DNA from 3 places in the Virgibacillus salexigens genome. Region 1 is predicted to be linked to each of the others. Evidence: predicted binding sites of a transcription regulator. Region 1 holds the regulator's gene; each other region holds the start of a gene.
The links. Region 1 encodes LexA, which represses DNA repair genes until DNA is damaged. Its sites were predicted from a motif close to CGAACATATGTTCG; they were not measured.
Positions count from the first base shown of each region.

Region 2: a site for LexA is predicted at 4,715-4,728, ahead of BN990_RS12635 (sigma-70 RNA polymerase sigma factor region 4 domain-containing protein). Genes of this name have one in related genera too.
Region 3: a site for LexA is predicted at 5,340-5,353, ahead of BN990_RS20495 (DNA polymerase IV). Genes of this name have one in related genera too.

Region 1 covers NZ_CCDP010000001.1:2,243,349-2,253,614, forward strand. The annotation lists gene tkt (transketolase) at 1-1,766, opposite strand, end outside; gene BN990_RS10640 (DUF896 domain-containing protein) at 1,880-2,110, opposite strand; gene BN990_RS10645 (YneB family resolvase-like protein) at 2,232-2,870, opposite strand; gene lexA (transcriptional repressor LexA) at 3,154-3,777, shown strand; gene BN990_RS10655 (hypothetical protein) at 4,225-4,524, shown strand; gene BN990_RS10660 (hypothetical protein) at 4,589-4,888, shown strand; gene BN990_RS10665 (hypothetical protein) at 5,059-5,268, shown strand; gene BN990_RS10670 (manganese catalase) at 5,279-6,139, opposite strand; gene BN990_RS10675 (hypothetical protein) at 6,388-7,002, shown strand; gene BN990_RS10680 (DUF2200 domain-containing protein) at 7,582-7,932, opposite strand; gene pdxR (MocR-like pyridoxine biosynthesis transcription factor PdxR) at 8,249-9,655, opposite strand; gene BN990_RS10690 (DMT family transporter) at 9,794-10,266, shown strand, end outside.
Region 2 covers NZ_CCDP010000001.1:2,615,646-2,625,911, reverse strand. The annotation lists gene BN990_RS12655 (alanine racemase) at 1-1,058, shown strand, start outside; gene BN990_RS12650 (phosphopentomutase) at 1,064-2,266, shown strand; gene BN990_RS12645 (aldo/keto reductase) at 2,412-3,344, shown strand; gene BN990_RS12640 (helix-turn-helix domain-containing protein) at 3,733-3,975, opposite strand; gene BN990_RS12635 (sigma-70 RNA polymerase sigma factor region 4 domain-containing protein) at 4,039-4,671, opposite strand; gene BN990_RS12630 (alkaline phosphatase D family protein) at 4,954-6,564, shown strand; gene BN990_RS12625 (DNA polymerase IV) at 6,762-8,012, opposite strand; gene BN990_RS12620 (DoxX-like family protein) at 8,194-9,123, shown strand; gene BN990_RS12615 (DUF4166 domain-containing protein) at 9,110-9,724, shown strand; gene BN990_RS12610 (YndJ family protein) at 9,711-10,266, shown strand, end outside.
Region 3 covers NZ_CCDP010000003.1:448,881-459,146, reverse strand. The annotation lists gene BN990_RS20510 (hypothetical protein) at 1-443, opposite strand, end outside; gene xerS (tyrosine recombinase XerS) at 973-2,046, shown strand; gene BN990_RS20500 (replication initiation protein) at 2,055-3,200, opposite strand; gene BN990_RS20495 (DNA polymerase IV) at 4,075-5,322, opposite strand; gene BN990_RS20490 (hypothetical protein) at 5,817-6,101, opposite strand; gene BN990_RS20485 (hypothetical protein) at 6,158-6,385, opposite strand; gene BN990_RS20480 (hypothetical protein) at 6,385-6,825, opposite strand; gene dnaN (DNA polymerase III subunit beta) at 6,886-8,157, opposite strand; gene BN990_RS20470 (hypothetical protein) at 8,141-8,407, opposite strand; gene BN990_RS20465 (hypothetical protein) at 8,385-8,654, opposite strand; gene BN990_RS20455 (SNF2-related protein) at 8,894-10,266, opposite strand, start outside.

The DNA.
Region 1 (10,266 bases):
CAAGATGGCATGCTTACAACTCGTACATCCATACCTTTTTCTTTTAATGCAGCTTGAGATTTAATTGCTAATTGAACTTCAGAGCCTGTTGCAATTAAGATTGCATCTGGTGTCGCTTTTTCAGCGTCACTTATAACATATGCTCCTTGTTTTACACCTTCATATGCATTGTCTTTCGTTCCTTCTAAAGTAGGAAGATTTTGTCTGCTTAATACAAGCGCTGTTGGCGTATCAGTTGATTCTAATGCTAAGCGCCAAGCAGCTTGAGTTTCATTCCCATCTGCTGGTCTGATTAGCGATAGACCTGGCATTGCTCGTAATGAAGCTAATTGTTCAATTGGTTCGTGTGTTGGACCGTCTTCACCAACTGCGATCGAATCATGAGTGAATACATAGGTTACTGGCATATTCATAATAGAAGATAGTCGTACTGCAGGTCGTAAATAATCACTAAATACAAAGAATGTACCAGCATAAACATTCAATCCACCATGCAATGCCATTCCATTTAATGCAGCGCCCATAGCATGTTCACGGACACCAAACCAAATATTCCTTCCTGCATAATGATTACGTGAGAAATCATTTTCTTCATTAATCGTCGTCTTATTTGAACCTGCTAAATCAGCACTGCCGCCAAAGAAGTTTGGAACTGTATCAGCAATGGCATTAAGTACTTTCCCAGATGAAGCACGAGTAGCTAATGTATCCTGCTCTGGTTCAAATACTGGTAATTCTTTTTCCCATCCTGCTGGTAAATCACCTTTTAATGCTAATTCAAATTCTTGTGCAAGTTCCGGATATGTTTCCTTGTAAGAATCCAATAACTTGTTCCATGATGCTTCCGCTTCAGCACCATCTTTTACAATTTTTTCATTAAAATCTTCATAAACTTCCTCAGGGACATGAAACTCATCATGGGTCCATTTATAGAATTCTTTTGTTAATTTTACTTCATCTCCACCTAATGGTGCGCCATGAGATGCAGCTGATGCTGATTTATTCGGTGAACCATATCCAATAATGGTTTTCACTTCAATCAAAGTAGGCTGTTCTGTATTTTCTTGAGCTAATTTGATGGCATTTCGTATAGCATCTAGATCATTTCCATCTTTTACTGTTAAGACTTGCCATCCATAAGCTTTGAAACGCTCTTCTGTATTATCAGAGAAAGAACGATCTAAATCACCATCAAGTGAGATATCATTCGAATCATATAAGGCAATTAATTTCCCTAATCCTAAATGGCCTGCTAAGGAAGCAGCCTCATGGGAAATACCTTCCATCAAATCACCGTCACTTACAATAGCATAGGTGTAGTGATCAACAATGTTGAAGTTGTCTTTATTGAATTTCGCTGAAAGATGCGCTTCAGCCATTGCCATTCCAACAGACATTGCAATACCTTGTCCAAGTGGACCTGTTGTCGCTTCTACCCCATCCGTATGATGTACCTCCGGGTGCCCAGGAGTTTTAGATCCCCATTGACGGAAGCCTTTCAGATCATCAATGGTTACATTATACCCTGATAAGTGCAACAGACTATAAAGCAGCATTGAACCATGTCCAGCTGAAAGAACAAAGCGGTCGCGATTGAACCACTTAGAATGCTTCGGATTATGATTCATAAAATCAGTCCAAAGTGTATAAGCCATAGGTGCTGCACCCATTGGCAAACCTGGATGACCAGAATTAGCATTTTCAATAGCATCAATCGACAACGTACGAATTGTATTAATAGATTGTTGCTCAATAGTATTCGACATAATAAACCCCTTCCACTTTTTCATCATTGTACTCTTATCATTTTATAACGAAACATTAGTTGCCACAAGCAAAAACAACATTTTCGTTAATTTGTTTTTCTTTTCCTTTATTTTTATTCTTTATCTTTTTTTTGCATATCCTTTACTTTTTGAGGTGTTACATCGTTCCCTTTTGGATCTACCACCTTCATTGATTTAAATTGGTTTTTGAAGGAACTTCGTACATTTTTTAAGTACTCTTGGCGTAATGTTTGTTGTTCCTTCTTCTCCTTATCGGTTAGCCCATCAGCTTTTGCCTTTTTTGCTAACGCATTAATACGTTCGATTTTTTCTTTAGAAAGCATATATATAACCTCCATTAGAGTTTATCAGTGACTTCCGAATTCTTAGTGTTGTTCAACATAAAAAGGCAAGAACACAAACGTTGCTCTTGCCTTTATATCTTACCTATACCCTATCATATATTCAAGTATTTTGAAACTCTTGGTACCTGCGATGAACCGTTGCCTTGGATACAGAATAACCTAAACCATTTAAAGTTGTGGCTATTTCTTTGAAGGTTAAGTTATTTTGTCTTAATCGTACTACCTCTTCTATTGGGAATGTTTTTCTTTCTCTTCCTGGGGCTTTATTTTGGTTAGCTAGATTTTTAGTTGGATCATAGCCATCTTGAATTGCTTTATTCATCCCTCTTTTTATTTTTGCATTATGTATTTTACGTTGGTATTCTTCTACAATCCCAACAATTTGTAATACCATTGAATCCGCCTCGGATAATTCCAGTTTTCCTTCATGATAAGAGGTATAGATAGGTATCTCTAATTTATGTAAATGATGGAAAAGCGCAATCTTGGTGTTTCCCCTTCCTAAACGAGTTTCATCTTGAATAAGTAAGCAATCTGCCTTCCCATCAGAAATTAATTCAAGTATCTCAAATATACCTTCACGATCTACTTTATATCCACTTTCTTGTTTCTGAATACAAGTTACCACTGTAAACTGATGGCTTGCAGCCAATTCTAATAACTCATCTTTTTGTCTTGCTAATGATGTTTCTTGTTCCTTTTTATCTGTACTTACTCTACAGTATATAATGGCGCGCAAAATACCAATCTCCTATCCAAATTCCTTAACTTGTAATAATAGAATAATATAAGAAACCTAAAGTTAGTGCAAAGGCTATGAGGTAAAATGCGTCTGTTTTTGTCAGTTTCTGAAACATTGCAAAAATCCCTCCTCATCATTTAGAACAGTTGTTCGTTTTCCTGTTTATAGTATTACACGAACATATGATCTTGTCAACCGATTTTTCGAACGAACGTTTGCATTTAGAATTACCCGATGGTAAACTAGTAATAATTAATTCTATGCGCGAGGTGATCAATGCATGACCAAACTATCAAAAAGACAACAAATGATACTTGATTATATTAAAGATGAAGTAACGAAAAAAGGATATCCGCCTTCTGTCCGTGAAATCGCTGAAGCTGTTGGTCTAGCATCTAGTTCAACTGTTCATGGACATTTATCAAGAATAGAAAGTAAGGGGTATATTCGCAGAGACCCTACGAAACCACGAGCAATTGAAGTGATTGATCTTTCAGACGATAGTCAAATTCCTAGAGAGGAAGCGAGGTATGCCCCAGTTATTGGTAAAGTTACGGCTGGATTACCGATAACAGCGGTAGAAAATATTGAAGAATTTATTCCGCTTCCAACTACTAGTGCCAATCCAGAAGATAATTTATTTGTATTGGTGATTGAAGGTGAAAGTATGATTGAAGCGGGAATTTTAGATGGGGATATGGTTATTGTTAAGCAGCAAAACACAGCACAAAATAGTGATATTGTTGTTGCGATGACAGATGAAGATGAAGCAACTGTGAAACGATTCTTTAAAGAAAAAGACCACATACGTCTCCAACCTGAAAATGCAATGATGGAACCATTAATTTATGATAATGTTACCATCCTAGGGAAGGTAATTGGATTATATCGTACTATTCATTAAAAACTGCCGCTTGGCAGTTTTTTTGCTACAACAGTAATCAAGTGGTAAACAAAAACCGCATCTTCAAATAAGGAAGACCAAGTATAGGAGAGCTGTTTATGAAAGACAAACTATTGCTTGTCGGTCCATGTCCGACCTACAAGCTATTATCATTGAAGGTATTAATTAAGACAACTGCCTTTTTCCTAACAGCTGTTTTACATATTTCCCTTATATGAATGCCTATTACGGGCTGGTCATCTTCGCTAGTTTCTCCTCTATTACCCATAAATGAGCCAAATACTTCCTAGACAGTTACCTTATTTTCAATTACCAAAACCTTGTATTCTATGGATTTACGTCATCTTTTCTAGTAAAACAAACTTTTGACATAAGACACAAGCCATTTCAGCTTCTCGTTGCTTGAATATAATAGCATTATCTCAATGAAAAGGAGGAAAAGATGATATGTGGAGAAAGCATAACTGTGGAAGAAACAACCGCGTTTTTGACAACTCTAATGACGATGTAGAAGGTGTAACTGATGCTAATGGTGATAGCTTCGACGGAGAATTCTTCTTTAACGAAAACGATAACGACAATGATAACGACAACGATTTAAAGAACAAAAATCGTAATTTTAACTTTGCAAAAGTCTCTAATAGCGGTAATTCCTATGTGAAATGTGGTTCAGATTCTGATGAAGAATCCGAAGCTGGTGATTCAGATAGAAAGAAGAAGAAGAAAAAGAAGAAATGTGACTATTAAGCATTAAGAAAGTGGGATATGTCTCATATCCCACTACCTTTATTTAGAAAGTGAGGGAAACTCATTGCCAAGAGCAAACAATTTATTTCCAATCCGGCCGAATGAAAATGGTCACTCCGATAATCAAATTTCAAACAAATCTACCGTAAGACACAGCGGTAATTCCGATGTAGATGTAAATGTAATTGTAGATACAACACCGATGGCTTATGCTATGCTTTGCTCAATGTTAGCTTCAAAGCAGATATCCGATCGTGAGTTTGATGATGCTGTGAAGAAGCTAGACGATTTAATTTCTAAAAGAAAAAAACCATCTGTCAAAGAAGTTAATGATATCATCCGACCAAATCAAACAAATCGATGAAATTAAGAAGGCTCCCTTCTTAATTTCTACATATATCTACACTTTTAAATTTTTGTAAAAAATAGGTTATATAGCTATTTTATATGCAGCCACTTTGCTATAATTACTTGGTATTTACATCGTAAGAGAGTGATTAAATGATGGAAAGATATTTAAAAAATGCTATACATATGAAATGTTCTTTAATTGAGATCAGCTTACTTATTGAACTAAACAAGAATTATCCCAAATTTATTGCAATAGATGATGTACAAAGCAATGAGGATCGACATCATATTGCCTATTATTTAAAATGTTTAAAAGAAAAAGGATTCGTGGAAGAAAGAATAGGTGAATTATATAAAATAAAAAAAGAAGAAAATTGGTATCTTTGGAAATGATGAAAAACTATTATTTCATACTTGGTCCGGGCGGATCATCAGATTTACGAAGCGCCCACAGCGGTGTATCGTAAATATATGGTGGTGCTGGTTCTAAATGAGGTACTCCTCCAAAAGCAATTGGTCGATCTACGTAGTTGAATGTACCATATCCGTCCATACTCGGGCCATGAGCCCAGCGTCCCTCGGCGCTTGCGTCTCCCTGAGATAGATTAAATAGCGTATAGGAAACTTGTTGTTTCTCTAATTCTCTAGGAAACGTGCTTGGTACTACAATGTTTTCTTTTTCTTCCAATTCACATATAGCTGCATACCATTGATTTTGATGCATCGTATCGCGGGCTAACAACCAGGAGAGCATATCACGAACACCAGCATCATTCGTCATTTCATATAGTCGAGCTACTTGCAGGCGGCCTTGAGATTCTGCATTTAGATTTGCTCTGAAATCAGCTAACAAGTTTCCACTTGCCGCTACATAACTAGCCGTCCATCGGTTTCCTACACTATCTACAGGCATAGCACCTAACCCAGAAACAATAGCTTGCTGCGGATTCGTTCCACCTATAATCGCAGCAACTACCGGATCTTTCACTGCATCTTCCAATTCTACATCTGGAGCACCATCTAATAACCTAGCTATCATGGTTGCAATCATCTCAACATGAGCAATTTCTTCCGTTCCTGTATCCATTAATAAATCTTTATACTTCCCATCCCCTCTTGTATTCCAGCCTTGAAATAAGTATTGCATCATAACCGAAATTTCGCCAAACTGCCCTCCTAAAATTTCCTGCAGTTTCTTGGCATATACAGGATCAGGTCGATCTGGTTTAGCATGGTATTGTAATTCCTTCACATGATAAAACATGCGGTACACTCCCTTATTGTAAATTGTCATTATACTTCCAACTTACAATATGTCGTATAATAGTTGTCTTATGTGTTATTTATATAAATCAATTTTTCACCATCGTCTGACCTAATACTCTTCCTTTGAACTGAGTAATTCGCCTGTCAATAAGATGGCAATCTAATTTAAAAACCTTCGATTTACTTTGAATACATATAAAGGACTTGACAATAATAAAAACAACTTTGCTTATGAGGGAGATTCATATGGTTACCAATGAAGAAATACTTCAAAAATCTAAAGAATTGAACAACTTAGACTTAAATAAATGGCTTAATCAGGAATTATTTTCCCTTCAGTGGTTTTTAATTGTCATTTTAGTACTTGTTTGTTATGTCTTATTTTTTTACTTTGTGGACAAACAGCGATTAATAGAGATACTCCTTTTTGGTTCTTTCGTGTCCGTGTTATTTATAGTTTATCATTCAATTGGAGATTACTTTGGTTACTGGGCGAGTTATATAACTTTGTCTCCTGTTAAACCAGATTTTTTCGGAGATGTCTTTACAGATGTCCCCTTAATTACTATGTTAATATATCAATTCTCATCTTCATGGAAAAAATTTCTACTTATATATATAGGTTTTTCCGTTTTACTTATATTTGGATACTACAATTATGTCTTAGTGAACATAAATGCTTTTGCCTACTTAAAACCATCTGCGACAACCCTTGATTTTATTTCCATGTTACTAATTGGTATTGTTCCTCGTGGCATTATGGTCTATCTATTTAAAATCGAAGCGCGAAATGGAAATAGGAATGCAGAACATTCATTATCAAATCTTATAGCAGAACCCATTACTAATAGAGAGAAATAGAGGGTTGTCGTTTTTTCTGAAATCCTATATTTTAAACGCGTTTTACCGTAACACTACCTGCTAGTTCTAACCTACAATTGTATTATCTATAGCTAGATCAAAAAAGGTAATTCTTTTCCAATGTTTGTCCCTAATATGGTTTGCTATTTTTGTTAGTTGATAGCTTTATTAATTCCTTTAGGGTAAACAAAGAAGTAACAGCCATAGAGATGCCGTATATATAATGCTGTCCTGAAAAATTTAAAAATGCTACGAAAATGCAAAGAAAAACCGATATAATACATGGTACTGGTTTCAAACTTTCACCACTTTTATTAATTACTAGGATTAACAGCTTCTTTCAACAAAACTGTTTTAAATCGATTGTCGAAACTATTATTTAGAATAGATGCTACTTACACCATAATTTGTAACCTATATGTAAGATTTTGTCTTCCATCGGCTCTTACGTCTAAAGAATTCTGTGTTGAGGGTGTGGCAGTTCAATATACGCTTTTTTGTACCCTTCACATCTAATCCGCAAAAAAAACACCGCTTCTTTCTATTTCTATTACAGAATCAGTGATCTCTGGTTTATCATTAGTTTCGTAAAATCTTCTCCATCGCTTTACCTTTCGCTAATTCATCGATCAGTTTATCTAAATAGCGAATTTCCTGCATTGTTGATTCTTCAATGTCTTCCACTCGAACACCGCAAATTACACCTTTGATTAAAGTTCGAGAAGCATTCAGTTGAGGAGCTTCCGCAAAAAAGTTTTCAAAGCTTATCTGCTTTTCCAGTTGCGCTTCTAACTCTCCCTGGCTATATCCTGTCAACCAACGGATGATTTCATCGACTTCTGCTTTCGTCCTTCCTTTTTTCTCCGCCTTTGTAACATAATGCGGATAGACACTTGCGAAACTCATTGTATAAATCCGATGTTTCGTCATGATACACATCCTCGTTTATGGTTTTCTTCATTTTATCACAAAACTAATCAGGCAACACCTAACACAGTGTCTGATACTTGTCCTAAATATTAATTGTTCTACTCTTTTTTAATGCATTTTTTATAAAAACTATAGCTCTGGATAGATACAACCTCTCTTATCAACTACTAAAATCCTTAAATGTAATGATTCAAGAGGATCATTATTCTAAAAGAAAAGGCTATTTCGCTAAAGCCCTCCTTCATTGAATTGTACTGTCAACATACCAAATTCTATTATTACACCAACTATTTCTTCTATTCTCTCCAAGTCCTTATTAGTTTTTAATGATTTGACTTAACTGAAATATACCTATTCTAATTTCATCTAGCGAAGCAAACCCAAAGGACAATCGTATAAACTGTCCTGAGTGTTCTGCATAAATACTACCAGGATTAAGAAGCAGACCTTTGGATAATGCTTTATCAAACAGTCTTTTCACTTTAAACATAGGTTTTATTTTAATCCAAATGAAGAACCCACCTGTTGGGATATCCCATGTAGCATAAGACCTTAAATGTTTGTTCAAAGCTTCTAAAGCCGTACCTCTTCGAACTTTAAGCTGTTCTCTTACAGTTTCAAGATGTTGATCATATAATCCACTAGATAACCACTCTGTTGCAACGTGCTGAGACAACGTACTTGATCCATAATCCGACTGCATTTTTAAATCAGCTAATCGGTTAATAACTGATTCTGAACCAACTATCCAACCAATTCGCAAACCAGGACTCAATGTTTTTGACAAACTCCCTAGATATAATACATTCCCATGACAATCCATTGATTTCAATGATTCTGGCGGTGAGGAATCCATCCATAAATCACGATACACATCATCTTCAATAATGGGAAGTTGTTCTCTTTCACAGTATTTAATGAGTTCCTCCCTTCTTTTCTTCTGCATTAACGTACCTGTTGGATTATGAAAGGTTGGAATAGTATATAAAATACTCTTTCCTCTTTCCTTTGTCTGATAAATTGAATCCACCTTAATCCCTTCCTTATCCATTGGTAATCCCTTCAACTCCATACCCACAGATTGAAAAACAGTCAACGAATAAAGGTACGATGGCACTTCTAAAAATACAGTTGACCCTCTTTGTAGAAGTCCTATTGAAATAAGCTGTAAAGCTTGAAGTGCACCTGAAACCACAAGAATGGATGAGGGGGAAATGTCCATTCCTCTCATTTTTAGATAATTACTAATTGCTTGGCGTAACTTTATATTTCCTTTTGGTTCTTCATACCCAAAGGGTGTCAGTTGATTCGAAACCCTTTGTACAATGGACCTCATTTCTTCTAAAGGAAACATCTCTGGAGATAATTCTCCTTTACTTAATTGAATCAAATTATTATTAGATTCAGCTTTATTGATCTCCTGTACCGTCGAAACACTCGGTTTATGAATACCTAATGTGACATTTTCATTCCAATTGGTTGAGGTTCGGTTTCCCATCAACGTCCACGTGTTATTGATTACGACAGTCCCCTTTCCTGTTTTTCCTTCTATCAGTCCGTCTGCCATTAGTTCTTCTAGTGCTGTTATGACTGTACTTCGATTGACATCAAACATTCTTGCTAGATGACGTTGACTTGGTATCCGACCGCCTATCGCCCACTCACCCTTGGAAATTTTTTCTTTTATAAAATCAACAATCAATTGGTATTTTGGCTTTTTCATTAGTACTCCTTTTTCGTAATCCAGTTAAAATTGGTTGGTATTTTTCTGTTTAACCTGTTGAAGACATTTTACCAAAGTGATATTAAGATGAGAAATATCTGAATTAACTGGTTGGATTAAAATATAAGATGAGGTGTATTGATGACAAAATCTATAAATTTTAAACTCACTTCTGCTCATTTGCTTACAAATATATTATGGGCGTCAGCATTCCCTGGGATAAGAGCTGCATTGACTGCTTATTCACCTGAACATTTATCCCTTTTACGACTATTAATTGGATCATTAACATTGGTTCTTGTAGCAGTTATTCAAGGAATTCGTTTACCAGAACGAAACGATGTTCCAATAATTTTATTACTTGGTTTTTTAGGCTTTTCAGCCTATCAGACAGCACTAAATTATGGAGAACAAACAGTTAGTGCAGGAGTTGCTAGTTTATTGGTGTCAACAACACCTATATTCACAGCTTTGTTGGCTTTTCTCTTTTTCCGTGAAAAGTTTGGATTTTTGGGATGGATAGGTTCGTTGACTGGATTTTGTGGTGTTGCGTTTATTTCTTTAGCTGGGACAACTGAAAATTTTTCTTTAAATATCGGAATTATTCTAGT
Region 2 (10,266 bases), 370 kb from region 1:
TAGATGCACTAAAGACAAATACTCGTATGATAGCAGATACTGCGAAGCAATATGGAATGGAATTATACTTTATGAGCAAACAACTTGGCCGACTCCCGCAAATTGCAAAATTCATTCAAGAAAACGGCATAAAAAAAGCGGTAGCTGTTGATTTTGACGAAGGGAAAATACTAGCTGATCAAGGAATAGCAATAGGGAATATTGGACATTTAGTACAACCAGGAAAGCATCAGTGGAAAGAGGTTTTGAGCTGGGATCCAGAAGTTGTCACGATTTTTTCCTACGAACGTGGCAAACAATTATCAGATGCAGCAGTAGAAGTGGGAAAAAAGCAAGATATCTTATTAAAAGTGGTTGGAAAAGATGACAGCATCTATGAATCCCAAGAAGGTGGAATTCAATTAGAGGATCTGCAACAAGAACTAGACCGAATACTTCCATTACCTGGTATTCGAATCATCGGCGTAACTACTTTTCCTAATTTGCAATTAGCGGATACCAAGCGTGAAATGATTGCTACTGCCAACCTTACAACATTACTAACAGCAAAACAAATACTCGAAGAAAAGGGAATCACCGTTCGACAAGTCAATGGCCCCAGTGGAACAAGTATTGAAACCATCCCTTATTTAGCTAAACGAGGTGTGACTCATGGTGAACCAGGGCATGGATTAACAGGAACGACACCAATTCATGCTTTTAAAGATCTGCCAGAAATTCCTGCAATGATTTATGTTACAGAAGTATCTCATGAAACATCGCAGCACTATCAAGTTATTGCGGGGGGTTTTTATGGCCGCTCTCAAATGGAGGGATGTTTAGTTGGAAATGAACGTGAATCTATTCTTAATCGCTATGTAACTGCTGAGCAAAATAGTCCTGAAGTAATCGATTATTATGGAGCGATAAAAAAGCCGGATGGTTTTCAAGTAGCGATCGGTGATTCAGTTATTTTTTCTTTTCGAACACAAATATTTGTAACGAGAGCTCATGTGGCACTTGTAGAAGGGATACAGTCCGGTACACCTAAACTGATCCATCTGGAAAGGAAGTGGTGACAATTATGGCGAAAATGACATTAATTGTTATTGATAGCTTTGGGATTGGTGCAATGGAGGATTGTACAGATTATCAACCCTCTGACTGTACAGCGAATACATTCGACCATATACGTAAAGCCAAAAAAGATGATTTAAAAATCCCTTATATGTATGGGGCTGGCATAGGGACGCTCGTTGATAATCAGCCTGCTCCGCAAAAAGCTTATGGTTATTCCAAATTAGCCCATCATGGCGCGGACACGTATCTTGGTCACCAAGAAATAGCTGGAAGTTGTCCGAAAAAATCTACTAAAAGGCTTATGAAAGATATCCACTCGTATATAAAGACAGCATTAGAGAATGCAGGTTATCATGTTGCATATCCATTTACCAATTGTCCTATTTTATTAGTCAATAATGCTGCCGTAGTTGCCGATAATTTGGAATCAGCTTATGGAAATATTATTAATATAACAGCGGATTTTAAACAACTGCCTTTTAAAGAAGTGAAAAAACTAGGACAGGTGGTGAGAGCGCATGTAGATACCACGCGTGTTATCGCTTTTGGCGGACCGTATACATCTGTTGAACATATTCTAGCTTGCGTAGAAGAAAAGCATAGAGGTCAATGGGGCGTAAATACACCAAAAGCAAATGTGTATGGGGAAGGTTATCGTGTTTTTCACATGGGGTATGGCGTTGAAATTGAAAAACAGTTTCCAGTAATTGCTGCTAATCATGGTATAACGGTGCATCGTTTAGGAAAAACAGCGGATGTACTGCATGGAGAAGGTCCAGCCAATCCGATTGTCAATACAAGCAACTTACTTAACTATGTTGGTGAATGTTATCAGCGAGAAGAGGAAGACGCAGCTTTTCTAGTAAATATCCAAGAAACAGACTTGGCGGGGCATGCACAAGATGTGGATTGGTACTGTGATCTATTAAATGAAACAGATAAATGGTTATCTGATATATTTATTCCATTAATGCGAGAAGATGATATTTTAATTGTTATGGCCGACCATGGAAACGATCCTACGATCGGTCATGCCAATCATACAAGGGAGTATGTACCAATTTTAATCTTCGGTGAAAAGGTTAAGAAAACAACGATTGGTCTGAGGAATACAATGGCTGATGTCGGTGCTACATTTTGTGAATTCTTTCACCTTCCTCCAACTGCAGAAGGAAGAAGCTTCTTATCCGAAATTATTGATAAATAGTCTGATTCTAACTAATGCAGTTCATGTTTTACATGAATTGCTTTTTGATGTTGATGAAATGTTTCAAGTTATATAATGTTTCATTTTTTTTGTTCGTGGTACATTTGTAATGTTAGCGAAAATATAGGGAAAAGGGGTTTTATACATGGCAAAGTTTACGAAATTGGGTAAATCTGATATTTCAGTGTATCCAATTGGATTAGGTACCAATGCTGTAGGTGGTCATAATATTTATCCGAATATGTTAGATGAAGAACAGGGAAAAGATGTTGTTAGAACTGCGTTAGATAATGGGATAAATATGCTCGATACAGCGTTTATTTATGGGCCTGAGCGTTCCGAAGAACTAATTGGTGAAGTGATGAAGGAATATAAACGAGATGATATTGTTCTTGCTACAAAGGGTGCCCATAAATTTGCAGGTAAGGACACCTTAATAGATAATTCTCCAGCTTTTCTAAAGCAGGCAGTGGATGATAGTTTACGTAGACTACAAACCGATTATATTGATTTATTCTATATCCATTTTCCTGATAATGATACCCCGAAAGATGAAGCAGTAGGTGCATTAAAAGAATTAAAAGATCAAGGAAAGATTCGCTCCATTGGTGTTTCCAATTTTACTCCAGAGCAGTTACAGGAAGCAAATAAAGATGGATATGTTGATGTTTTACAAGCAGAATATAATCTACTTAAACGCGATCCAGAAAAGCATTACTTCCCATATACAGAAAATGAAAATATTACATTTATTCCTTATTTCCCACTTGAATCAGGCTTATTGGCTGGGAAATATGATAAAAATACAGTGTTTTCAGATTTACGTGCGCAAAACCCGAACTTTCAAGGGGAGAAGTTTCTAGAAAATCTGCAAAAAGTAGCTCAACTCAAAGAAATAGCTGATGCTTATGGAGAAGAGGTTGTGCATATCGTACTCGCATGGTACTTTACTCGTCCTTCCGTAGATATCATTATTCCTGGTGCTAAACGTCCCGAGCAAGTACTTAGTAACAAGCGAGCAGCAGAGATTGCTCTATCTGAAGCAGATGTACAATTAATAAGTAATATCTTTGGGTAATTTCGTTTGAAGTTAAGCTTTTTCCGCACGGTATGATGATTAAACTAAGCATCTGATGGAAGAATAATTACGGCTTGTAGAGAAACTCCTGTGTTTTCTACAAGCTTTTTTTCTCTGGACGATTAGGCGTGAACAACCGATTTCCGCGAGAGAACGGTGGGGACTCATTGTGAAACCTAACATACAGGGGTATCAAATCGCTGGGTCTTTCCCAGGATTCTCGCGTTCGCGCCCTCCAGTCATAGAAATGATCCTCTTCCATCCAGCTAGGGTAGCTAGATGGAAGGGTACCTTTCTATTTTGATCGGTAACTGTTCTTTAATTGAAACCATTCAACCACTACCACTAGGAGTTCTAGCTGTCGAGATCTTTCTGCTTTTCCTAGTTTTTAGTGTTTGAATTCGGATTGTTTCTGCTTAAATTCAGTGAAATTGTATGTCTTATTAAAATCGAATTCCCGTACCATTTCAATTAACTTTATTCTTAGCTCCTGATATAGATCAGCTTGTTCTTGTATCGGTGTTTGTTGTAAAGATGCTTTAATTTTTGGTTCGAACCTTTCCAAAATAATAGAAATGGCTGCTGTATCTGAATTTTGGGCTTGTTTTGTTAGATCTACCAATTTAGCCATGCTATCTCTCCTATCGTTTAAACGTTTATTTAAATAAAACAGTGAAAAGTGATCAGAGAAGGCTTAAAGCATCGTCTTATCTTCGAGTAATTTTCTTCTTAGCTTCGCTAAGACGTTATTTCTTGTCTTTGTAACGGCCTGTTGAGATACATTGTCTTTGGCTGCTATTTGTGTATCAGTCATCTCAAATACGTATGCAGCTTCGATAATGTGTTTTTGTTTTGTTGTTAGAGAACAAATAGCTTGATATAGTGCAGGATTTTCAACTTTGTTTTCTAATTTGTTATCCCGTTCAACAATTGTTTCATCCAAAGGCTTTATTCGTGGATCTTCCCATATTTCTACGTTGGTTATGTCAGAATTCAGATCGTGGGTAATAGGTTGATCTAAGATGCTTTGCTGTCTTTTACAATCTTGTTTTCTTTTTTGATCGTAGCGGATTGCTTCTCTTCTTACCGTATTGGACAATTGGCTAATTAATCGTATTTCTGCGTGATGATCCTTAAAGGCATTATCGAGCTGTCGTTTGGCATTTGTGGTGTTTGTTAGAATGGCCCTCTTCAATAACTCTCTATGCTCTTGTGTTTTTAGAAAGGATTGCATTAATTTGTTCTTAAATAGAGCTTGATTGTCATTAATGAATTGCTGTATTTCTGGTTCTGCTGCTTGTCCATAGGAAGTATTCAGCTTTTCCATTATATTCTCCTCCCCACATAGCTTGAAAAAATCACATCAAAACAGAACATTTGTTCTTATATCATTATATAAAATATAGAGGGACATTTCTAGGTCTATTACATAATTTTAATGTTTAATTTTTTTTAAAAACCCTAAGTTATTAAGTTTGGTTCTAAATTAAAAGAAAAACTTTTTAACAAAGGGTTGTGATTTTAATTATTTATTTGCCTTTATATAGTAAGCGAGTATTTAATATGTAAAGCTCGCAATCAATTCTATGAAAAGATAGGGAGGAGAAACATGATGAACAATAATTTTTCTAAAGGGATGAAAGGTTCACTAAAAACGGTTATTAAAAAAGGGTTGAAGCCTGCAAGTAATGAGTTAATTCGTTCTGTAGTACCTGTATTTAATAATAACCCATTCCAGTTGGGGGTAGCTTCTGGGGATCCTCACCCTGATGGTGTCGTATTATGGACAAGGCTTGCTCCAGAACCACTTGCTGAGAATAGCTGTGGTGGAATGCCTGACTACCAAATACCAGTAGAATGGGAAGTGGCAGAGGATCAAAATTTCCAACTGGTGGTGAAGCAGGGGTTTGCTGTGGCCTTGCCGGAGCTTGCTCATTCGGTTCATGTTGAATTAGAGGGATTAGAACCTAGTCGATATTATTATTATCGTTTTAAAACTGGTTCTTACGTCAGCCCTGTTGGCAGAACAAAAACAGCACCTGCAGCAGATGCTGATATTTCTTCACTCTCATTCGCAATGGCTTCTTGTCAGGCATGGTACCATGGTTATTTCACAGCATACAAACATATGGCTGCTGAGGATTTAGATTTTGTATTTTTCCTAGGAGATTATATTTATGAATATGCCATTAATACTTCTAATTTGATGCGTCCTGTTGAACTTTCAAATGCTCACAATACAAAGGTTGTTACACTGGATCAATATCGACTGCGTTACTCATTGTTTAAAACAGATCCTGATTTGCAAGCAGCCCATGCAGCATTTCCATGGATTATTACTTGGGATGATCATGAGGTGGAGAACAATTATGCCGATGAAGATTCACAATATGGAGCTTCTGAGCGTCAGTTCTTGCTCCAACGTGCCGATGCCTATCAGGCGCACTATGAGAACTTACCACTTCGTAGTATATCGGCTCCTGAGGGACCGGATATGAGACTGTATCGCAATTTAAGGTATGGCAACTTAGCAGAATTTAATGTGCTAGATACTCGTCAATATCGTGATGATTATAGCTCTTCCGTTATTGTGAGTGGTTCAGAGGCGGAAGAACGCTTAGATCCAGAACGAACTATCTTGGGAGAGGAACAGGAACAATGGCTAATGAATAACTTACAGCATTCTAATGCTACTTGGAATGTCCTTGCTCAGCAGGTAGTCATGGCTCAAGTAGATCGTGATCCTGGAATAGGAGAAGAATATAGTATGGATATGTGGGACGGGTTCGTTTGCAGTCGAGATCGAATTTTTTCCGCTTTCAAAGAGTATCAGATTACCAATCCAGTTGTGCTTTCTGGTGATATACATCGGCATGCCGCTGCAAATCTAAAGGAAGACTTTAATAATCCTTGCTCAGAAACCATTGCTTCTGAATTTGTGGTTACCTCTATTGCTTCAGACAGCGATGGTTCAGAAACGGATCATCTTGGTCCAATTTGGCTGGCAAATGAGCATGTGAAGCTATATAATGCTCAACGTGGGTATGTTCGCTGCCATGTTACACCTGATCAATGGCGTACCGACCATCTTGTTCTCCCTTATATTACAAGGAAAGGGGCTCCAATTGAAACCTATGCCAGTTTTATCGTAGAAAATGGACAGCCTGGACTACAGGAAGTCAACAAATTAGTATCTGCTAAGTCGAACACGAACGGTTAATGAATAGGCTGAATTATTTCATTTAAGGTCGAGGTAAGGGTATTTGAATAAGCAAATTAGTAAATCAAATAGGGAGGCTCCAACTGGAACAGCGGGGTCGTGATGATCCACTCGGCTAAGCGATTTTTACTTAGCCGAGTTAGCTGTGGTCCTTTAGATGATTCGTTTTCTTACTATTCCATCCTGATTTGAATGATTTAAGCATAGTGTCCACCGATTTTTTTACTTCTTTCTAATGTAATGCCAGCATCCGTATAACTCACAGCCCGAAGAATGGAAGTAGTACCATGTTTGGCTCGAATCGAATCCATTGTATAACCAATATCAGTCTTTTTAGCTCTATCCTCGAATAGATCAAGCTGTGTATCTTGCTTTTCGTATAAATGATCTAATGTAACATAAGCACGTCGAATACTGCTTATCCCATCATAAAAGTTTAAAAATAAATCCATACAAACATGGTAAACATCCATAGTCACATTTGTCGGAAGTGGAATAGACCGTGAACGGGAGAACCCACCTCCTGTGGCTTTTGAATAACCAATTCCTAAGTGAATCGTTCTTCCGGCCATGTTAGCAGTTCGAGCTCTCCGGCATACTTCTTCACATAAATCAAGGATACAAACTTCTGTTTCTTGTTTGGAGTAATCACGCAGTAAGGAAATGCCATGGCCAAAACCTTTCTGTTCTGTTTTTACGAAATTCCCAAGTACAGGGCTTAAATCAACGCCCCAAGCATGCCAATAAAGTTGTTCTCCCATAACGCCAAATCGTTTTTTTAAATGATCTAAATCGTAGCGAGCCAGTTGTCCAAGTGTTACAATTCCCATACGATTTAGGTTTTTCTTCATTCGATTTCCAATTCCCCATATTTCTTCTATTGGGAATGGCCATAATTTTTCTTCTACTTCTTCGTATTTGCATTCTGCAATACCTTGTTTTTTAGCATGGAGGTCCATTACAACCTTAGCTAGAAATTTATTATCGCCAATGCCAATAGAGCTCGTAATTCCAAAGCATTCTAGAATGTCTTGTTTTATACGATTGGCTACTTCCCAACGATTACCAAATAGCTTTTCCAAGCCATTCACGGTTACCCAGACTTCATCAACTGAATATGGATGAATAGCTTCTTTAGGTACATACTGATTAATTAATTTTGTTATTTCGGCAGACACATATAAGTAATCGGCCATATGTGCTGGCACAATATATATATCTGGATCATCTGGTAGTTCAAAGAAACGACTAACATTACTAATGCCATATTTCTTTTTTAAAGCTGGGGAAGCAGCCAGTACGATACTTCCGGATCGATTCGGATCTCCTACTACTGCAAGTAGTACCTGCATTGGATCCTTTCCTAATTTAACTGCTTCGACACTTGCATAGAACGAACGCATATCAATACATAGAACATCGTTACGTGGGTACGATGCATAATTCATAGTTATTCACCTTCAATAAGAACATTTGTTCTTATTATATGCAAATAGAACTAATTTATACAATGGAAATTTATACATGTATAGGTAATTACTATCAAATTCTGTATACCGTTTATTATGGGAACCACCATTTTGAGGGTGAAGAATATGTTATATTGAAATGGGGATAGGAGGTAAAGCTATGAAGCGTAAACCAATCTATGTAGAATTACCAATTCAGTCAGACATCAATACGCTATGGGAAATAACACAAAACCCTAACTTGCATGAACAGTGGGACCTTCGTTTTTCATCCATTACTTATTTACCAAGGGAAAGTGAGGAGCAGCCTCAAGAATTCTCCTACAAAACGAAAATTGGTTTTGGCTTCTGTATAGAAGGATGGGGGAAAAGTATAGGAAAAGTTCATACAAAGGATAGGACAAGTGTATCTTCCTTACAATTTGGTACAGACCAAAACCTATCAATTATAAAAGAAGGAGGGGGGTATTGGGAATACAAACCACAAGAAAATGCTACGTTATTTTTAACAAAATATAACTATAAAACAAGGTTTGGATGGTTAGGGAAATACTTTGATTTCCTAATTTTTCGCCCGTTAATAAGTTGGGCAACTGCCATAAGTTTCGATGTTTTAAAACGATGGGTGGAAACAGGAGATAGTCCCTCGTCACAATATTTCCGCCTTTTTAGTAGTTGGTTATTCATCTACTTTTTTAGTTTTGTTTGGATCTATCATGGGCTTACTTCCAAGTTAATACACCAACACCCAGCTGAATTATCAATGATGCAAATGACTTTCTCGATAAAAGCAAACGAAGCATCGGTACTAGTTATAGTCACTGGAATGGTAGAGGTAATAATTGGGTTGTTGTGGTTGGGCTACAAGAATAGAGGGTTATTATATAGAATACAGATTGTCATTTTCTTAATATTCGCCATTGTATCCAGCTTAACAGTACCAAGCCAACTTTTTCATCCGTTTAATCCGATAACGTTTAATATGGCATTGTTGGTGATTTCTATTGTGGGACTCACTATTTACAAGAATATTCCCACGGCAAAAAATTGTAAACGAAAGCAAGAAGGAGTTAAAAATGTCCATTTATAAAAAGATTTTAGGGAATGATTTTTATCATCTACACCCTATGTTACAAAAACGGTATGAGTTTAAAGATAGCTATCAATTCAAAGGAAAAGGAGTGATGAGATACATTACTAATAAGTCAAAGTGGTTATTTCCATTGTTCTTATTCAGTCAGAAATATAAGTTATTTTTTCCGGAAACAGGAAAAAGCGTTCCGTTTAAAATTATAAATACACAAACGATAGGGAATAACGGAATGGAGCAGGTGCATTGGGAAAGGGTATTTTATTTTAATGATAAGAAGCGATATTTTAATGCCTCCATGTATCTCGACTTGGAACAAAAGCTTATTCAGGACTATTTAGGTGAGCCTTCTAAATGTTATTCTGATTTATTATTATCAGTAACAAAGGATGGGGGATTACGAATTAATTCTAAAGAACAGCGTCTTATATTCCCGTTTTTAGAAATACCATTACCAAAAATCGTACAAGGATTGGCTACAGTTACGGAAAAATATTTGGAAACAAAAGCGGTATATTATATTCAGGTTAACGTGACGAATCCTTTAATCGGAACCATTTTTTCATACGAAGGGGAGTTCGTAGAAGATGACGTTTCTTAAAGTTGCGGGCGCGAATAGTATTTTATTTATAATAATTGCTTTAACAGGGAATCATTCCTGGTATTTTTTATTGCTAACTGCTGCGCAATTGCTTTTCGTTCCTTGTATGTTACATATTGTTTTGAGGCAGGAAGAAAGCTGGATTTCTACATACTTTCCTTATGCAGGGATAATGGCTTCCATTTCGATCTTTATTTTACAATTTTCACAAGAAACCTCAATGGATACCATACTAGCAATACTGTATTTATTATTTACAGTCATGATTGCGTTATATGGGGTAAAACGTTTTCTTCAAAGAGGATTTGCGTATTTTGAGGAATTTATCATCGATATCGGACTTATATATATCCTTATTGGCGGCATGTGGTTTGTTGCGCATATAGCAACAATAGATACCGGCTTTTCTCCGATGATTACATGGTTAACAGCAAACCATTTTCATTATGCTGCATGCATATTACCTATCTCTGTAGGGTTGTTAGGAAGACTCTATAAATCCAAAATGTACAAATGGGTAAGTAGTATGATTATCATTTCTC
Region 3 (10,266 bases), on a different contig from region 1:
TCCATAATAGAGATAATTTTTTGGTCAAGTTCTCCTTTATAATTTAAATGCAACTTTATTTCTGAATTTAATTTATTTACATGATCTAAATACACAGTTTTTGCCTCTAAATCATAATCAAGTACAATTTTGTGATCGTGGATAGTTGTTTGTGCAATATAATCGGATGATAATTCCCTCAATTTAGCCATCCACTTTACACGTTGAGTAGTAACAGCATTTATATACTGTTCTTTTCTTTTATTTCTAGATGTCAAAATCAAGTTAAAAATTCCAATGATTAATGTTACTACTACTGAAGTTAACATTACAATTTCTCGCCACGTAAAAGTATCTACAAAGTTAGTAGCAGTGGCAGAAAATAAATACATAGTAATCACTCTCCTCTCCCCTTTTTTATCGGCATAAATCTTATTATACTTTATATATACTATATAACTCATGAAAACTACGTATAACTAATCTTATACGTAGTTTAAGGAAAAATAAGCAACTAAGTGAACATGTGTTCTCTTCTTAGCTGCATAGTCTTTCTTAATTTATGATTTTCCTAGTGTTATACGTAGTTTTTATATTTGCATCTCCCCTTTCATCTCTAATTTCATCTGTTACTTATAAATAAACAACAGAACTAACATACTTAAGACATCTAAATTTACATTAAAGTTAACAGCTATATCCATCATATCTATCCCCTCCCTATCTTTGAACTTGTTATATAGTAGATTTTTCACAGAAATGTATAACAAGTAATTTATAAAAATAGTCCGAGGTGTGTTCGAGGTTAAGAAATAATTATTAGAATTTTTCAAATAGGGCTGTCAGTTGAAATGAATTTATTTTTTGTGGGTGTTGCTCCATTTCATTGCAAAATTCAAATCGACACACAATCTGTGATTTTTCACTAAACTTATGAGAGATGAATGTGATAAGATATATACTATACGATTTTGTTCAAGGAGATGTTAACTAATGACGCCAGAACAAAAACAAAATATTATGACTCGTGTAGATAAACATTTAAATGACTTACCTTGGTTCATTAATGAATATATTGATTATCGAATAGATGCAAGTGCGAACACACTATATAATTATGTTAGGGATTATTATAAATTTTTTGATTGGATAGTTAATGAAGGAATACATCCAGGCCCAATGACAGAAATTGATATTTATACTTTAGAAAAGTTAACAATGCAAAATATAATATCTTTTGAAAGGTATTGCATGAGAAACAATAATCGAGTTGATACTATAGCAAGAAGATTGAACTCATTGCGTTCTCTTTTTCACTATTTGTCACAAGTTGCTGAAGATGAAGAAGGTTATCCATATTTACATCGAAACGTAATGGTCAAAGTAAATATTAGAAAAGAGAAACTCTCAAATAAGAAAAAAGCAGAAAAGATTGCAAACAAAATTCTTTTAGATGATGAAATCAGTGCATTTCGAAACTTTATCCGTGAGGATTATGGAAACTATTTATTGGAAAAGAATCAGAAAAGAAAACACAGTTCCTACCTATATAACAGGGAACGTGATTTAGCGTTAATTAGTTTTATGCTTGGATCCGGATTACGAATCAGTGAAGCATTAAGTGTTAATGTAGATACAATAGACTGGAATAATAACCAAGTAGATATTACTCGTAAAGGTGATTCGGGGGATGTTGTTTCCTTCAGTAATGTTGCAGCAGAAGATATGAAAAGATATTTAGAAATTCGTGACGATCGTTATAAAGTTAGCCGAAGTAATAAAGCTTTCTTTTTATCTAGAAAAACCGGAAATGGTGGTCTAGCAAATCGTTTAACTGTTCGAGCTGCACAACTTATGATTAATCACTATGCAGATGCTTTCGGAAAATCTTCATTAACTTTACATAAACTAAGACATAGTTTTGCAACGAATTACTATAAAGTAAATAAAGATTTAGCAACTTTAAAAACAATTCTAAATCATGCGAATCTGGAAACAACAATGATCTATACTTATATTTCAAACAAGCAGATAGAACAATCCATTAATAAAGCAGACAGCCGATAAGCTGTCTGCTATAATTTTGTAGCTTGCATAATATGATCACTGTTTTTCTCCCATATTGTAGTCGCTTCTTCTTCCGTATAGTCATAACTTTCCATTTGATCAATGAAGTTTTTATGAACCCACCAACTAGGGAGTACTTCTGATGTTTTTTGTTGTTCTATAAATTCCATGATACGCTTTTTGGTTAAATAATTATCAGCATTTAGATGTCTTGTTGATTTCTCAAATTCATTTTTTCGAGATTTTAATATTGTAGTTATGTATGCATCTATCCGTGATATACTCCTATTTTTAGCATAAATATCTTGGAGAACATATTTTAGTTCATCTATTCCATAAATTGTCCAAGTTTTTATTACTCGATTAGGAATATCGTATCCATATTCTTTTAGTAATGGTCGAGCTTCTTTAAGGAAATTTTTAATTTCATCTTCTTTCACATTCTCGTCCATAGGTATCGTATCAGTAATTTTTATATCAAATTCTATTTGATCTACTTTTCGACCATGTTTAACTTCTTCGAATTCAAATGTAAGTACATTTATATCTTTGAGTTCTTCCTGTGCTTTTAGCAAAACTCTTGATTTAAAATGGCCATACTGTTTATATTTATCCCCTACTCCTAAATGCTCCTTTAACTTGTCCAATTTAAAAGTTCGCCTTCCAATCTTGGCATACTGTTGTAAAAGTTCAAACAAGCGAATAGTATAAGGACTTTGCATCTCTCCAATAGTAGGAAAATCATATTTGGTATACCGTCCACGCTCAGTTAAATTTATTAGATAGGGTTCAATAACCTCGTTAAACTGAATATGTACCATGCCACCTCGATAGACAATACCTTTAAACCAGGGGAACCACCCAACTTCTGATTCCGTTTTTATCATAATTCGTTTCTTTGTAAGCTCACCTGCAATTTTGTTTACCCTTGAGTAATAACTATTTCCTGATAATCCTGCAGCATTAACAAATTCGGATACGGTAAAGGAGACATTTGGAAAGTGTTCCGGTGACTTAACAATTTTACCAGCTGCATATCGAATTATTTTGTGTTCCGTTGCCGTTAGATCATCCTCATATATTGCCTCTACTAAATCATTCGACTGATAGACTTGTATTTTTTTCTCTATATCTTTTTTAATTGGCTCAGTCATATAATCACGTTCCCGTTTATTTTATTAGTTTTTATTATTTCATAATAAAAATTGCTTATCAATAGATTCAGCAAAGTATCACAGATTGTGGGCTGTGATAGTAATTCGTCCTATCTATCACACTTTGTGGGTTGTGATAATAAAATCAACTCTAACTATCACACTTTGGGTGTATGTGAGGGATAAATTACATGAAACCATCACAGATTGTGGGTTGTGATGGATAATTATAGGTTAATATCACACTTCGGGTGCTTGTGAGGATAAATTTTGAGATTAACTATCACACATTGGGTTAAAATTCTATGTATTAAGGCAAACTATCACAGATTGAGTTACTCTTGACCCACAATGTGTGATGGATAAATAAATAACTATCACAGATTGGGTTATTTTTAACAGATAAACACCCAATGTGTGATAGTTAGCTACAAAAGAGAAGTGATTTTACTCCTTTACCCACGATCTGTGATAATAAAATGCTTTCATAATGGGATTTATTACCTATATTTAAGAGATAAGCCCACAAAATGTGATGGATGCACCCAATCTGTGATGGTTTTTACCTTTTCTGTGATAGTTTATAACCCAATCTGTGATTATTGGAATTCAATCTGTGATAGTTAAAACCTTTTTTGTGATGATAATAACCCAATCCGTGATATTAAAACCACAATCTGTGATATTTCGACATATCAACTCCTTGTGTGACAAGGGATTTGCTGATCCGAAATGTTTTATATGTTTTATATGTCTCTAAATGTTTATTAAAGTCTCATTTAAAGAAATTTGTTTGCTTTATTAAATATTATGTCGTAATAAAAAAAATATGACTAATAAAAAGAACACTCTTAATTAAAGAGTGTTCTCTTACTTATGCATAATGACCACCTATTTTCTTACTTCTATCTATAGTGATCCCTGCATCTGTATAACTACTAGCCCTCAATATAGCTGTTGATCCATATTTACTGCGAATCTGATCCATAACATTACCGATATCATTTTTCTTAGCAGTATCCTCAAATAGATTCAATTGAATACTGTCTACAGACATTAAGTTGGTTATAGATACACTAACCCTTCTTATATTGCTATGACCATCATAAAACTTATGGAATAAATTCATACACTCTTTATACATATCTATTGTGACATTTGTGTAGTCAACAGTAATTGATCTTGAAAAACCTCCACCAATTTCTCTTGCATATCCAATGCTAAGATGTATTGTTCTGCCTGCTACTTTCGATTCTCTTGCTCTTCTACATGCTTCTTCACATAAATCTAGGATAACCGTACCTATTTCATTTGCTGAATAATCTCTTAGTAAAGTTATACCGTGTCCGAAACTTTTCTGCTCCGATTGCGTAAAGTTTCCAATAACAGGACTTAAATCAATTCCCCATGAGTGCCAATACAACTGTTCTCCCATGACTCCGAATCTTTTTTTTAAACTTTTTAAATCATACCTTGCAATCTGACCTAATGTTACAATACCCATTCGATTTAAATTGCGTTTCATTCTATTTCCAATCCCCCAGATATCTTCAATCGGGAATGGCCATAATTTGTCTTGAACATCTTCATACCTACATTCAGCAATTCCAACTTTCTTTGCGTGTAGATCCATTACAACTTTAGCTAAAAATTTATTATCGCCTATACCTATTGAACATGTGATACCAAAGTTATCTAAGATATCCTCTTTAATCATGTTTGCAATTTCCAAAGGAGTACCGAATAGCTTTTCTAAACCATTAACAGTAACCCATACTTCATCCACTGAATACTGGTGTATGGCTTCTAGTGGTGCATATTTATTAAGTAAACGTGTTATATTCATTGAAACATTTATATAATCAGCCATATGAGCCTTAACTATGTGTATCTCTGGATCATTCGGTAATTCAAAATAACGACTAACATTACTTATACCATGCTTCTTTTTCAATGCTGGAGACGCAGCTAACACTATACTCCCGGACCTATTAGGATCACCAACTACTGCAAGCATAGTTGTCATTGGGTCTAAACCTAATTTAACAGCTTCCACTGATGCATAGAAAGAACGCATATCAATGCACAATATATTGTTGCGAGGATAAGTTGAATAATCCATTTTAATCACTCCGAATAAGAACGTTTGTTCTTATTATATCCAAATAACAACTTCTATACAATGGAAATTTATGCTATAATGATTGATAGGTAGTTATATATGCAGGGTGGTATGTGGCACTCGCCTCCTAGAGCATGTTCTCTAGGGAAGGGGGTGATCACATGATTATTACTACAGACCATTTAATCGTGATTTTCACGTTCGGTACTTTAATTGTAGCGATAATCAATGCAAACACAAAAAAGTAATCCACCCTGCACACCCATGTAGGAAGTAGATTACTTTTCTTTCTCATGTGCCACCGCTATCTATCTTGCGGTATAGCTACCACTTAGACGTTAGTGTTACAGCACTAGCGTCTTTTATTATTGTATGTTGTTACTTTTATTATATGCTTAAGATAGGAATTTTTCAACATTAAGTCGAATTATTTCTATCTCAATATAAGTATTCCTTAATAATTAAATTTTAAAACCTTAATGATCGAAAAGCAATTAATACCCTTTACGCCTATAAAGGTCCATCTCTTCAGCATAATTATAAATGGAGGTTTGAAGCATCTTAAATTTAGTATGTTCTTCATTAATATTATCAAGTATGTCCTCTATAAGAAGTTCTTGATTTGCATAGCCTAACTCTTCAACGTTTAGATCGAACAAATAAACAGACACAAACTCATCTTTAATTTGTTCAAACTCATAAGGGATGTCTATAATAAAGTTATGTTCTTCATATTTGTTATGCATATTTTGTTCTACTCTCTCGATGATCATTTCCATTGCCATTTCAGTTAGATAAGATAATTTTTTCGATTTCAGTAGGAACACACCCTTGCTTAAAATGATTTTACATTTATTTGCTTATGCATAAAGGATAAAAACTCTGGGTTTTCTTTCTTTTTAAGCCAGCTAATATATGCCATATTTTCTACTCCATAGATACCAGATCTCTCTTTTTTGCTTACCTCGTGTTCAAATTGCTGCCAAAGTTCTGTGTGTAATTTTGGATGAAAATCAGCAAACACGTTTGTAATAAAGATAGCTTTATCAATTGTCATGCCCATTATACAGGCACCTCTTCCAACTGAAATATATTCATTTGGTTCTCATCTGTTTCAGCAGACAATATATAAAATACCTTGCCATCTACTACTCGATACACTTTATTATCATAGATGTATTCTCCGTCCCAAAGATTAACTTCATCTTCACATTGCAACTCTTCAAAAAATCCTGGCATTATTACTTTGTCATTTTTATCATAATATTGGATATCATGAGTTAAACTAACGGATGATTCAACATCAATGTTAATCTTTAGTCTTAAATCTACGTTATATGATCTTCCACAACTGCAAATCACTTCTTTATTTAAAGAAGAAATAGGATTAAATGTATCTAATCGCTCTGAACACTCATCAATTATATTTGAAACATCAATTATAGTTCCACAAACACATTTTAATTCCTCGGAATTCCAGTCGATTTCAGGATTAATGTTCACTTAATTCACTCCCATCAATATATAGTGAAACGTGCATAAATCACACGTTTCACTATGTGACTATTCTCCATCCTCTATTTTGATTTGAATATCCCCTCGAAAATCCTCAATTACAACATCTTCTGGATTATCGTTACCAGCTAACTTTACTGGAAGTACTAAATCTAAATTGTCTTGATCACCATCAACTAGACGTATGATAATTGGTCTTGAATTGCTTACAAATTGCATTTTGATAAGGGAATTAGGTGAATGATGATTTAAAGTATCTAACAAATACCGAATATTAAGACCTAACTTTACATCCTTTCCTTCCCCTTCAGTTGGTGATATATCCTCTACAAAACCAGCTTTCTCTGACTCTCTAGAGATGAAACGTGCTTGTAGAGCTTCTGCCTTAACAAGAAGCTGCACAGAATTTTCTTGATCAACAAGCATTGCACGTTTTACAAGTTCTCGAATTTCATCTACTCTAAATTGAATTTCAGTTGTAAATTGATCTGGTATTAGTTTTGAGATATCCGGATAAGGACTATCGATCACACGAGATATGATTGTAGTACCATTATCAAATGAATAAGCTACTGATGATTTAGAGAAACGAATGGAAACTTGAGATACACTGTCATCTAATTGCTTCTGAATTTCACTTAAAGCTGGAGCAGGAATAACGGTATTAATTTCTTCAACTTCTTCGTCTAGCTCTTGGGTAATTGTCGCTAAACGATAAGAATCGGTAGCTGCTAGGGAAAATCGTTTATCTTTAACTTTATGTTGCACACCTGTTAATGCTGGTCTAGTTTCTAAGGTTGATGCAGCAAAAGTGGTTTTAACATACATACGTTTTAATACATCAGAATGTAGTTTGACTTCTGGACCTTCAATATTGTCCATGAATTGTGGGAATTCAAGAGAATCCAATGTTTTAAGTTCAAAGGATGTACGCCCAGCACTTATTACAGCATTACTTGCATGAATCGATAGTTTAATGTTTTTTCTCGGCATGCTATTTACCATAGATGACAGTTTGGGATCCATGAATACGGCACCACCAGAAGCTCCCTCTAAAAATGTATAGTTATCTTTTGTTTTTTTAACAATTACTTGAGTTGAATAATCATTATTTAGAGCACGTGCTGTAATTTGATCTTCTCCAAAGTGAAGATATATCCCCTGCTTTATAGGCACTACACCTTTCTTTTCTTTAGAGCGTTCTACACGTTTAATGATGTTTTGCATTACATCTTTTTTAATTTGAACCTCAACATGAGTTTGTAAACTTTCTTCTACTTCATTGTTTAGCTCAACTATTTCTTCAACAGCTGTTGTCATACTTATCACTCCTAATTTTATTAGCTTGTTCTAAAATCAATCTATCGCAATTTTCATCTGGAATTACCTCTTTAATAACACCGTGTACGATACGATTATCAACGTCCAACATATAAGGGAAATTCATTTGATGTCGTTTAAACCACTCATTTTGAATAAGCTCATTGTAAGAACTTATTTCAGAGCCAAAATTAAGCAGCTCATAATTAGACATATTCGTTACATTTTTATTTACTTGGGACTTTGTCATTGTAATGCCTCTCATTCAAATATTTCTTGGCAGCTAATAAACCTCTATAGTCAGATTTCTTTTCATGCCATTCATACAGCGAGTAGTAACTAATTGGGTCATAAATTAATATTAAATGATGATAATGATAAAGATACAAATATGGTCGCTGAACATCTTGCTGCCATTCCAAAAATGCTACCCATTTCTTTTTTAGTGGTCGTTTATTCTGGAATGCTCGATCCAAACATTCTGTAATTTGTTTCATAATAAACTCCTTTATAAATCAAAAAAATTAAAGGTTAATGAAAAAGATAGTATTAAAGCAACTATATCATCAAGAACTCTATAAGTTCTTTCACCATATATCAATAATTCTGCGTTTTGCCATAAAATGCAAATAACTATATATATAATAAATACCATAAAAATAATATTAAGAACTTCTTTTAGTGAAATGCTTATCATCTTCCACACCTCCTATATAGTAGTTTTTAGGAAGTAACCCTAGAACAATGCTAGGGCTACTTGTCCTTCTACTACTTTTTCTTTCTTCTTTTTACCTTTATTATAAGCTTTTGCATCATCTACAACTTGCATCATTTCATCGAATTTCTCCATATATGCAGCTAGATCTTCTACTGTAGCAGTGCCAGAAGAAACCTTTTCTTCGAATTCTTTAATCAGACCTTGAGCAATTTGCTTAACGGTTTCCATACCGCCTTCAATTGGATTCACTTCATAATGGTCGTAATCTTCATAATTTGCAGTTTGAAGTTCTTCGTATGATTGATTAAGTCGTTGGAATCGTTCATGAATAGTTTCAACGTTATCTAGCGTTCCTTCATCCAACAATTTCTTAGCTAGAGAATGAACACCATCATTAGAATCAGCCATTGAACGTAGACCTTCTTCACTGAACTTCCCTTGCATTGCCATTGCTGCATCTATTTTTGTTGCAACATGCTCAAGTACTTGATCTTGAATAGAATTACGGTAAGAATACGTAAATACTTTCACATCTTCCGTTTGTTTAATCCTCCAAGATCTTCTTGATGACTGCATGTAATCATAGGTACTGTAATCCATTTGATAATACATAATATTAGGGAAATCCAATAAGTCTAAACCAACCTTAACTAGTTTCGGATTTGTAATAAGAATATCCCAATCATGTTGTTTCATCTGGTCTTTTAGCCATTGCTCTCGATCTTTAGATCGCTTTGGCATTTTAATCCCGTCATAGGAACCTGATGAGCGAAGTATACCAACGTTGTATCCAAGATGTTTTAACTTATTGTAAAGATACGTATCCGCTTGATTATATGAGTTAGAGCCAGTATATTTTACATAGATAAGGCACTTTCTCTTCTTTTCTTGATTAAATAATTCTTCATCTATATCCATTAGCATTCGATCAAACTTAGGTGGGTTAAACTCATCAGGATTAAATGAATAAGGTGTAGCTAAAGTAACTGAATTTCCATTTTCATCATAGCTATTAATATCATTAAAGTTGAAAGGAAGATCTGAATACTGATTCATGGTATTAATGTATGTTGAAACATATTTCATTCCACCCAAGAACGCATTACTTCTCATCTGATTTCCTAATTCTTCTTCTAATTTCTTGTAATGTCTTGCTTGCTGAGGATGCATTTCAACAAATACTGGAATCTCCTGATAAGGAGGTAATGCATAACCTAAGTCGCTTAATTCTAAGAAGGCACAGTTTCTCATAAGATAAACAGGAAATAAGTGTGGTGATATCCCTGGCTTCTTATTAGAACTGGTTTGTCTTCTGCCATTTTCACGATTCTTTGATTTCTTTTCAAATACACCATAACGTTGTGTAAATAAAGCTTCGTCTTTGTAAGTGA